Regions from separate parts of the Photorhabdus machadonis genome, predicted to be linked through region 2. Evidence: predicted binding sites of a transcription regulator. Region 2 holds the regulator's gene; the other holds the start of a gene.
The links. The regulator ArgR, encoded in region 2, controls arginine synthesis, uptake and breakdown. The targets are predictions, from matches to a motif close to ANTGAATAAAAATACANT.

Region 1 (4,567 bases), 200 kb from region 2:
GCAATGCAACCATCATGATGGTTCCTCCCGGTGTTTCATAACAGCCACGGGATTTCATTCCCACCAGCCGGTTTTCCACGATATCAATCCGGCCAATACCATGTTTTGCCCCCAAAACATTCAACGCTTCAAGGCATTGATATGGCGACATCACCTTACCGTTAATCCCAACAACTTCGCCTTTCTCAATAGTGATGCTTACCCGTTCAGCTTCATCTGGCGCTTCCTCTGGTTCCACTGTCCACACCCAACAATCTTTATTAGATGCATCCCAGGTGCTTTCCAGCACGCCACCTTCTGTAGAGATGTGCCATGCATTCTCATCACGGCTGTAGATTTTCTCCAGTGTTGCCGTCGTTGGAATATCCCGTGCTTTCAGATAATCCAACAACGCTTCACGGGAACGTAAATCCCACTCTCTCCACGGAGCTACCACTTTCAGGTGGGGCGCTAATGCGGTATAGGTACTTTCAAACCGAACCTGATCGTTACCCTTACCTGTCGCGCCATGAGCAAGTGCATCTGCCCCCACTTTCAGTGCCAATTCAACCTGTGCTTTAGCAATAATTGGCCGCGCCATTGACGTTCCCAGCAAATAGCTGCCTTCATACAAGGCACCGGTTTTCAGTACCGGATAAACATAATCTTTAATGAATTCCTCACGCAGATCCACAACGTGACATTCTGATGCGCCAGAACGCAAAGCTTTTTGTTCCACGCCTTCCAGATCTTCACGGCTTTGCCCCACATCGGCGACAAATGCAACAACTTCACAGTTGTCATAATGCTCTTTCAGCCAAGGAATAATGGCAGAAGTATCCAGACCACCAGAATAAGCGAGAACTATTTTTTTAATATCTTTAGTATGCATGAAGTTACCCTTTGAAATTCCGTTGTTGTTCATTGCCGAAAATTAATCAAACTTGATTTAAGCCAGAATACGAGTACCGACGGGAACACCGTTAAATAGGGCCGTCAGTTGATCCGCATGACGCCAACTGGCGATATCTACCGGGCGACCTAATGTTTTAGCTGCATCCAAAGCTGCATTCACCTTCACAATCATGCCGTCAGTAATAATGCCCTGCACAATAAGTTGTTCAGCTTTCTGAGCGGTCATATCAGGGATCTTCTGCCCTTTACCATCCAAAATGCCGCTCACATCAGAGAGCAATACCAGATCAGCCCCCAAAGTTTGAGCTATCGCCGTTGCCGCCTGATCAGCATTCACATTCATCAGTTCCCCTTTATCAGTTACACCAATCGAACTAATAATGGGTATATAACCAGCATCCAGTAAAATTCTCAGCAACTTAGCATCGCCCGGCATTGCTTTCCCCACATGCCCCAACTCTTCACTCAGTTGGGAAACCGTGACAACATGACCATCTCCCAAATATAATCCAACTGATGCAAGCTGATACTTAGTCGCCCACGACAACAAAGTTTTATTCGCTATACCTGCCAATGCGCCGGTGATAATCCCTATCTGATCAACGGGTGTTACCCGTAATCCTTGCTCCTTCACTACTGGCAGTTGCAGCTTCTGCATCAGTTCATCTACCAGACAACCACCACCATGAACAATCACCAACTGGCGTTTATGTGTTTGCCGATATTCCTGTAATGCAGTAAACAAGCGTTCCAGTGCTTCTTCACTGTCCAATAACACGCCACCTAACTTTATGACTAAAGGTTCCATCTGCTTTACTCCCTCATGCCAATAATTAAAGTAATGCCTGGGTTTCTTCAAACCCAAAACGTATATTCATACACTGAACTGCCTGAGCCGCCGCGCCTTTCAAGAGATTATCCTCAGTACCGACAATAATCAGGTGATCACCCTGTACAACAAAACCAATATCACAGAACGGTAATCCAACAACCGATTTCAGAGCTGGCACCCCTTTGCTGTAGAGACGCACCAGAGGCTTATCTTTATATGCCTGTTGATAAGCTTCACTTATCTGTTCTACGATAATACCCGGCTGCAATTTACAGGTAATCGTAGCAAGAATACCCCGCGCAAAATTACCAAGATGCGGAGTGAAAATCACCCTAGTCCCCAGATGTTCCTCAATCTCTGGTTGGTGACGATGAGTAAATAATCCATAAGGTTGCAGGCTAACTTCACAGAAACTGTTAGTCATACTGGCTTTCCGACCTGCACCACTCACGCCACTGGTCGCATTAATCACCGGCCAGTGACCGGTATCCAGCAAACCCTTTTCCAATAGCGGCTTGAGAGCAAGTTGAGAAACCGTTGGATAACATCCCGGGACAGCAACCAGCTGAGCCTGTTTAATTTCGCCAGTCTGCCATTCGGCAAGTCCATATACAGCTTGTGCTAACCATTGAGTATGCTTATGTTTGAATCCGTAGTATTGTTGATAAATCTGAGCATTTTGTACGCGATAGGCACCGGACAGATCGAACACAACGCAACCTGCTGCCAGAAATACCGGCGCAATGTCATGACTGACCTCATGGGCAGTGGCAAGGAAAACCACATCAATCCCTTTAGCAGCATCAGTCACGTCAGTCAGCGGTTGCAGCGGTAGATCAACGATGCCTTTATACTGTGGATGTAAATCTGAGAAGCATTTATCTGCATCAACGCTCTGAGCAGAAACCATTAGCCTAATCAGATTTATATGTGGGTGACGATGCAGATATGCTGCCAGTTCTGCTCCGGTATAACCACTTGCACCAACAACCAGCGTATTCAACATGGGATATCTTTACCTTGTGCTCAGTATTTAAACGGGATAATGTATTTTTATTCAAAAAAAATGCATGAATATTGATACTATCATGAATAAAGGCTGTCAACAGTGAATATTAAATTACCTCCATTTATTGAGCTATTTCGGCAATTAATCGCGACTCCCTCAATCAGTGCCACCGATATCAGTATCGATCAAAGTAATGAGTCTTTAATCAACCTGCTGGCAAGCTGGTTAAAGGAAACGGGTTTCGAGATTGAAATACAACCTGTACCCGAAGCCTGCGGGAAATATAATTTACTGGCGACTCTAGGGAGTGGTTCAGGTGGGTTACTGCTATGTGGGCATACCGATACCGTCCCTTTTGACGACGGCCGCTGGACTCAAGATCCCTTCACCCTGACAGAACGTGATAACAAACTATATGGTTTAGGTACGGCAGACATGAAAGGCTTTTTCGCCTTTATCATTGATGCCTTACGGGATATTGATGTTAGTAAAATAACCCGTCCGCTGTACATACTGGCTACTGCGGATGAAGAGACAACAATGGCAGGTGCCCGTTATTTTGCGGCAAGTACAACTATCCGACCGGATTTCGCGATTATCGGTGAACCGACGGCATTACGGCCTATCTGTGCACACAAGGGGCATTTATCGAATGCTATCCGCATTGTCGGCCAGTCAGGGCATTCCAGTGATCCTGCCCATGGTGTCAACGCCATTGATTTAATGCATGAATCTATTGGTCATCTAATTGAATTGCGCGACACGCTAAAAGAGCGTTACAACAATCCGGCGTTTGTCATTCCATACCCAACAATGAACTTCGGCTATATTCATGGCGGTGATGCGGTAAATCGGATTTGCGCGCATTGTGAATTGCATATGGATATTCGCCCATTACCGGGACTGACATTACAGGATCTGAATGGGCTGCTAAACGAGGCCCTGGAACCGGTGAAACAGCGTTGGCCTGGCCGTCTGACCATCAATGAATTACATCCACCCATTCCCGGTTATGAATGTCCAACAGACCACAAGATGGTTGATGTGATAGAAAAACTGCTGGGCCGCAAAACTGAAACCGTGAACTACTGTACCGAAGCGCCATTTATTCAGGAATTATGCCCAACTTTGGTACTTGGCCCAGGCTCTATTGAACAGGCACATCAGCCGGATGAGTTTATTGATATGTCATTTATTGAACCTACCAGAAAGATAATCTCTCAGTTAATAGATCATTTTTGTCTGAGCAATAATTAATTGCTTCAACTTATCCCCCCAAAATCAGGGGGGACTCAAGCATCAGAACAAGAAACAAACCTTTCCCAAGTACCTTGCACATAAACACAGCTCAGATAATAAGTAAAACTTATAGCAAACAGCCCAGTATTAAATTTTAGAAATTTCGCCCAAACTGATTATTTTCTGATATGAATATGAGGGCTTAGGGTAAACACAACACTGTGGCGCCACAAAAAATAACTTCCCGCCACTTAAATAAAATTTTTCTACAGGAACAGAATCAACATTCTGCCAGCAATAAAGGCCAAGAGTCATATGAATCAACAATATTCCGCAATGCGCAGTAATGTCAGTATGCTAGGTAAGCTGCTGGGAGATACGATCAAAGAAGCTTTAGGGGAAGATATTCTCAATAAAGTTGAAACTATCCGCAAATTATCCAAATCATCCCGTGCCGGCAATGAAGCACACCGCCAGCAACTATTATCCACATTGCAAAACTTATCCAATGATGAACTGTTGCCGGTTGCCCGCGCTTTCAATCAATTTCTCAACCTGACAAATGTCGCGGAACAATATCACAGCATATCCCC
Region 2 (4,567 bases):
GCGCGGTCGCCTTCAAAAATAACGATATCGTCTTCTTCCTCGGAAGCGATACCGGCAACTTCACCGCGTGCTTTCAGTGCTGCTTTGAGTTTTTCATTAGCATACAGGTCCAGTTTCATCTGTACTTCGCCTTGGATATTGGACGCACCGCTGGCCCCCAAAATATCCACTAAACCGGCTTTGTTGATATCACGGTGAATGATTTTTGCTCCGAGCTTAATAGCGGAAAGCAATGCAGTGAGTTCACCTGTGGCATGAGAAAAATCGTGCTGCTTTTCGACGATGAATTCGCCTAATGTTTTCATGACGAAAGTCCTGAATGTGATTTGATAGTGGTTTTAGAATGTCCATTGCACTCTTACGCGGGCAGTTTAGCCAAAGAAAGGGATGATTCATAGGCTATTCCATTTCTTATCTTGCTTTTGATGGTTAGAATAGTGGCTAACTTCATGCTATGGAATGGGAAATCAATGCGTATTCATATTCTTGGTATCTGCGGTACTTTTATGGGTGGACTGGCAATTTTGGCACGTTCTCTCGGCCATGAGGTAACCGGTTCAGATACCAATGTTTATCCACCAATGAGTACCTTACTAGAAAAACATGGGATTAGCCTAATTCAGGGATATGATCCGGCACAATTGGATTCTGTGCCAGATATGGTCATCATCGGTAATGTCATGAGCCGTGGAAATCCTTGTGTAGAAGCTGTGCTGGAGCGTGGGCTCCCTTATACCTCTGGCCCTCAATGGCTGCATGATTATGTCTTGCCGGAGCGTTGGGTTCTGGCGGTTGCAGGGACTCATGGCAAAACAACAACCGCCAGCATGTTGGCTTGGATTCTGGAAGCCTGTGGCTATAAACCGGGTTTCTTGATCGGTGGTGTTCCTGGGAATTTTGCCGCATCAGCTCAGATCGGAGAAAGCCCGTTTTTCGTGATAGAAGCCGATGAATATGACAGTGCTTTCTTTGATAAACGATCTAAATTTGTGCATTACAGCCCACGTACGCTGATCATGAATAATCTCGAATTTGATCATGGGGATATTTTTGGCGATCTGGCGGCTATTCAGAGACAGTTCCATCATCTTGTCAGGATCATTCCGGCTAGTGGCAAGATCTTTGTTCCAGATAACGATATGAACCTGAAGCATGTCTTGTCTATGGGGTGCTGGAGTGAATTGGAGCTGGTGGGTGAAACTGGCCGCTGGCTGGCAAAAAAAATAAGTACAGACAGCAGTGATTATCGGGTGTTTTATGGTGGTGAAATTGTTGGAGAGGTGAATTGGTCACTGGTTGGTGAACATAATATGCGTAATGGGCTGATTGCGATCGCAGCTGCACATCATGTTGGTGTCCAGCCAGCCGATGCCTGCCGTGCTTTGAGCGATTTTATGAATGCTCGTCGCCGCCTTGAACTACGTGGTGAGGAAAATGGCATCACCGTTTATGATGATTTTGCGCATCACCCAACAGCAATTCTGGCGACACTGGAAGCTCTACGCAGTAAGGTTGGCGGAACGGCCCGTATTCTTACTGTGTTGGAACCGCGTTCAAATACCATGAGAATGGGCGTTAGTAAGAATGAGATTGCGCCAGCGCTGGGGCGTGCTGACAAAGTGTTCTTATTCCAGCCGGCTAATATTAAATGGCATGTATCAGAAATTGCAGATCGCTGTGTTCAGCCTGTGCATTGGAGTGCTGATATCGATTCACTGGTACATATGATTATTGATAAGGCACAAAAGGGCGATCATATTTTGGTTATGAGTAATGGTGAATTTGGTGGTATTCATGAAAAATTACTGTCTGAGCTGAATAAAAAAACTTATCAATCCTGAAAATGGTGGCAGGAAAATGAATCGCGCCATGTTGGCGCGTTTATTCAAAGTTCTTGCTCAAATAATCCAAGGATTGCTTCACGTAGTTGCTCTGCCGTGAAACCTCTGGCTGGTGTAGTGAAAATGGTGTCGTCACCAGCGATACTGCCAAGTATACCTTCTGCTTTACCAAGAGAATCTAACAGGCGAGCAATAAGTTGAGCAGCGCCAGGGCTTGTGCGGATCACAACAACTGAATGGTTGTAATCAACATCTAATACCAGGTTTTTTAGTGGGCTAGTGGCAGTAGGAACGCCAAGCTCAGCAGGAAGACAGTAGACCATTTCCATTTTGGCATTACGGGTGCGAACAGCACCAAATTTAGTCAGCATTCTGGAGACTTTGGATTGATTAATATTCTCAAAACCTTCTTCCAGCAAGGCGGTAACGATTTCTCCTTGAGAGCTAAATTTTTCTTCTTTCAATAACGCCTTGAAAGCTTTTACTAAATCTTCCTGTTTAGAGGGAGTACGCATATTTCACCATATTCAATCAGCTATGAAGATCATATTATGCATATAGATGATTTTTTATGCAATTAAAATGATTTTTTAACCATTATTGTATGGTATGAATAAGTCTTATGCTATATAGAAATTCAAAAAACATGAATATGAGAATTTGCTTTTTTTGGGCTGGTCATCAGGTAAATATATTGTTAATGAAATGATGTTGTTTGGTGTTGTGGCTGGGTGTAAGGTATTTAGCGGGTTATTTCATAAAATCATAAGGCAATTATCAAAATAGTGTCCATTATCTCATTAACAGATAAGCATTTTGCCTAGAATACGGCGACTTTTGCGTCCCGCTATTAGAGTGTAAGTCCACAATTTGGCTGTTAACAGATTGTTTTCAAGAACGTAGTAATCTATGGTTTATAACCAGATGAATTCACAGTATTTTAAAGTATAAACGATTTAAGGAGTATCAGGATGAAAGTTGCAGTTCTCGGTGCAGCCGGTGGTATTGGTCAGGCTCTTGCTCTTCTACTAAAAACCCAGCTTCCTTCAGGTTCAGAACTCTCTTTATATGATATCGCTCCAGTGACACCTGGGGTGGCTGCTGATTTGAGCCATATCCCAACGGATGTGAAAATTAAGGGTTTTGCTGGTGAAGATGCAACGCCAGCGTTGGAAGGAGCGGACGTTGTATTGATTTCTGCAGGTGTTGCTCGTAAACCAGGCATGGATCGTTCAGATCTGTTTAATGTTAATGCGGGTATCGTTCGTAATCTGGTAGAGCAAGTGGCTAAAATGTGTCCGAAAGCACTGATTGGGATTATTACTAACCCAGTCAATACAACTGTAGCTATTGCGGCCGAAGTGCTGAAAAAAGCGGGTGTATATGATAAAAACCGCCTGTTTGGCGTAACAACTCTGGATATTATCCGCTCTAATACTTTTGTTGCTGAATTGAAAGGTAAAAAACCGCAGGAAATCGAAGTACCGGTTATCGGTGGTCACTCTGGTGTGACGATCCTGCCTCTGTTGTCCCAAATCCCTGATGTGAGCTTTACTGATGAAGAGTTGGCGGCCTTAACTAAACGTATTCAGAATGCAGGTACTGAAGTCGTTGAAGCTAAAGCTGGTGGTGGATCTGCAACTCTGTCTATGGGACAAGCTGCGGCTCGTCTGGGCCTTTCTTTGGTCCGTGGCTTACAGGGCGAAAGCAATGTTGTGGAATGTGCCTATGTTGAAGGTGATGGCAAATATGCACGTTTCTTCGCTCAACCGATTCGTTTGGGTAAAAATGGCGTAGAAGAGCGTCTGGAAATTGGCAAATTGAGTGATTTTGAACAAAAATCACTGGAAAGCATGTTGGACGTATTGAGAAAAGATATAGAATTAGGCGAAAAATTCATTAATAACTAATTGATATATTTTATAAATATAAAATATATACTTATGAAATAATAAAAACCGCTGGTATAACGAATTACCGGCGGTTTTTATTTAACGAATATAATTCGTTAGCTAATTATTTGTTTGTTCACGTATTTTCCTTTCTAATAATTCTCCAGTATTTGGATCAAAATAACGACTAGGCCAAATCTCTGAAGGGTGTATTTCCAGATAATTCGCAATTATCCATTCTCCCTTTGGCCATGGGCGGGACAGTGCATTAGCGAGTGTAGATGAGCTCAGTCCAGCTTTGCGTGATACTTCAGCTAAGGTTGTTCCCCGCTTGCGTAAAGCTGCAATTATGTCGGCAGGATGCCAATCAGATTTCCTTGAAATCATTTTTAATCCTTTTTTTATTAAATTTGATGCTATGTTAGTGGTATAAATAACAGGTCTGCATGAGAGCAATAACGAACTGAAACCTGTTATTGAGAAATAAAATAGCATTATTTTTCTAAAAATATTTCCAAATTTTTTCTTAAAAACTTCTTTTTTGAACTTGGTTACAAAAATAGAGAAACGTGATGAAAAAAGAGTGGTTTTCGGCCAAGGAATTGATTGGCGTGGGTGAGTTACCTGAATCACCACAAGGAGTTAATGCCAGAGCAAAGCGCGAGGAGTGGTTATGTCAGAAAAGGCGAGGAGTACAAGGCAAGGCAATCGAATATCACTATTCCTGTTTTCCAGAGACGACCATTGCAGCACTGGCGTTTCATGAATCATCTTCTGAGTATCAGGTGCAGAAACAAGATCCTTTATCGATTTGGGTTGGTGCTTTCCACCAGT

Region 1: the regulator ArgR is predicted to act here: its motif matches at 2,771-2,788, upstream of argC (N-acetyl-gamma-glutamyl-phosphate reductase).

The regions. Positions count from the first base shown of each region.
Region 1 is NZ_CP199761.1:5,141,866-5,146,432, forward strand. It holds gene ACUN2T_RS24785 (argininosuccinate synthase) at 1-871, opposite strand, end outside; gene argB (acetylglutamate kinase) at 929-1,702, opposite strand; gene argC (N-acetyl-gamma-glutamyl-phosphate reductase) at 1,728-2,732, opposite strand; gene argE (acetylornithine deacetylase) at 2,835-3,992, shown strand; gene ppc (phosphoenolpyruvate carboxylase) at 4,290-4,567, shown strand, end outside.
Region 2 is NZ_CP199761.1:4,943,611-4,948,177, reverse strand. It holds gene fbp (class 1 fructose-bisphosphatase) at 1-305, opposite strand, end outside; gene mpl (UDP-N-acetylmuramate:L-alanyl-gamma-D-glutamyl-meso-diaminopimelate ligase) at 471-1,841, shown strand; gene argR (transcriptional regulator ArgR) at 1,886-2,356, opposite strand; gene mdh (malate dehydrogenase) at 2,813-3,751, shown strand; gene ACUN2T_RS23765 (helix-turn-helix domain-containing protein) at 3,854-4,120, opposite strand; gene ACUN2T_RS23760 (DNA-binding protein) at 4,306-4,567, shown strand, end outside.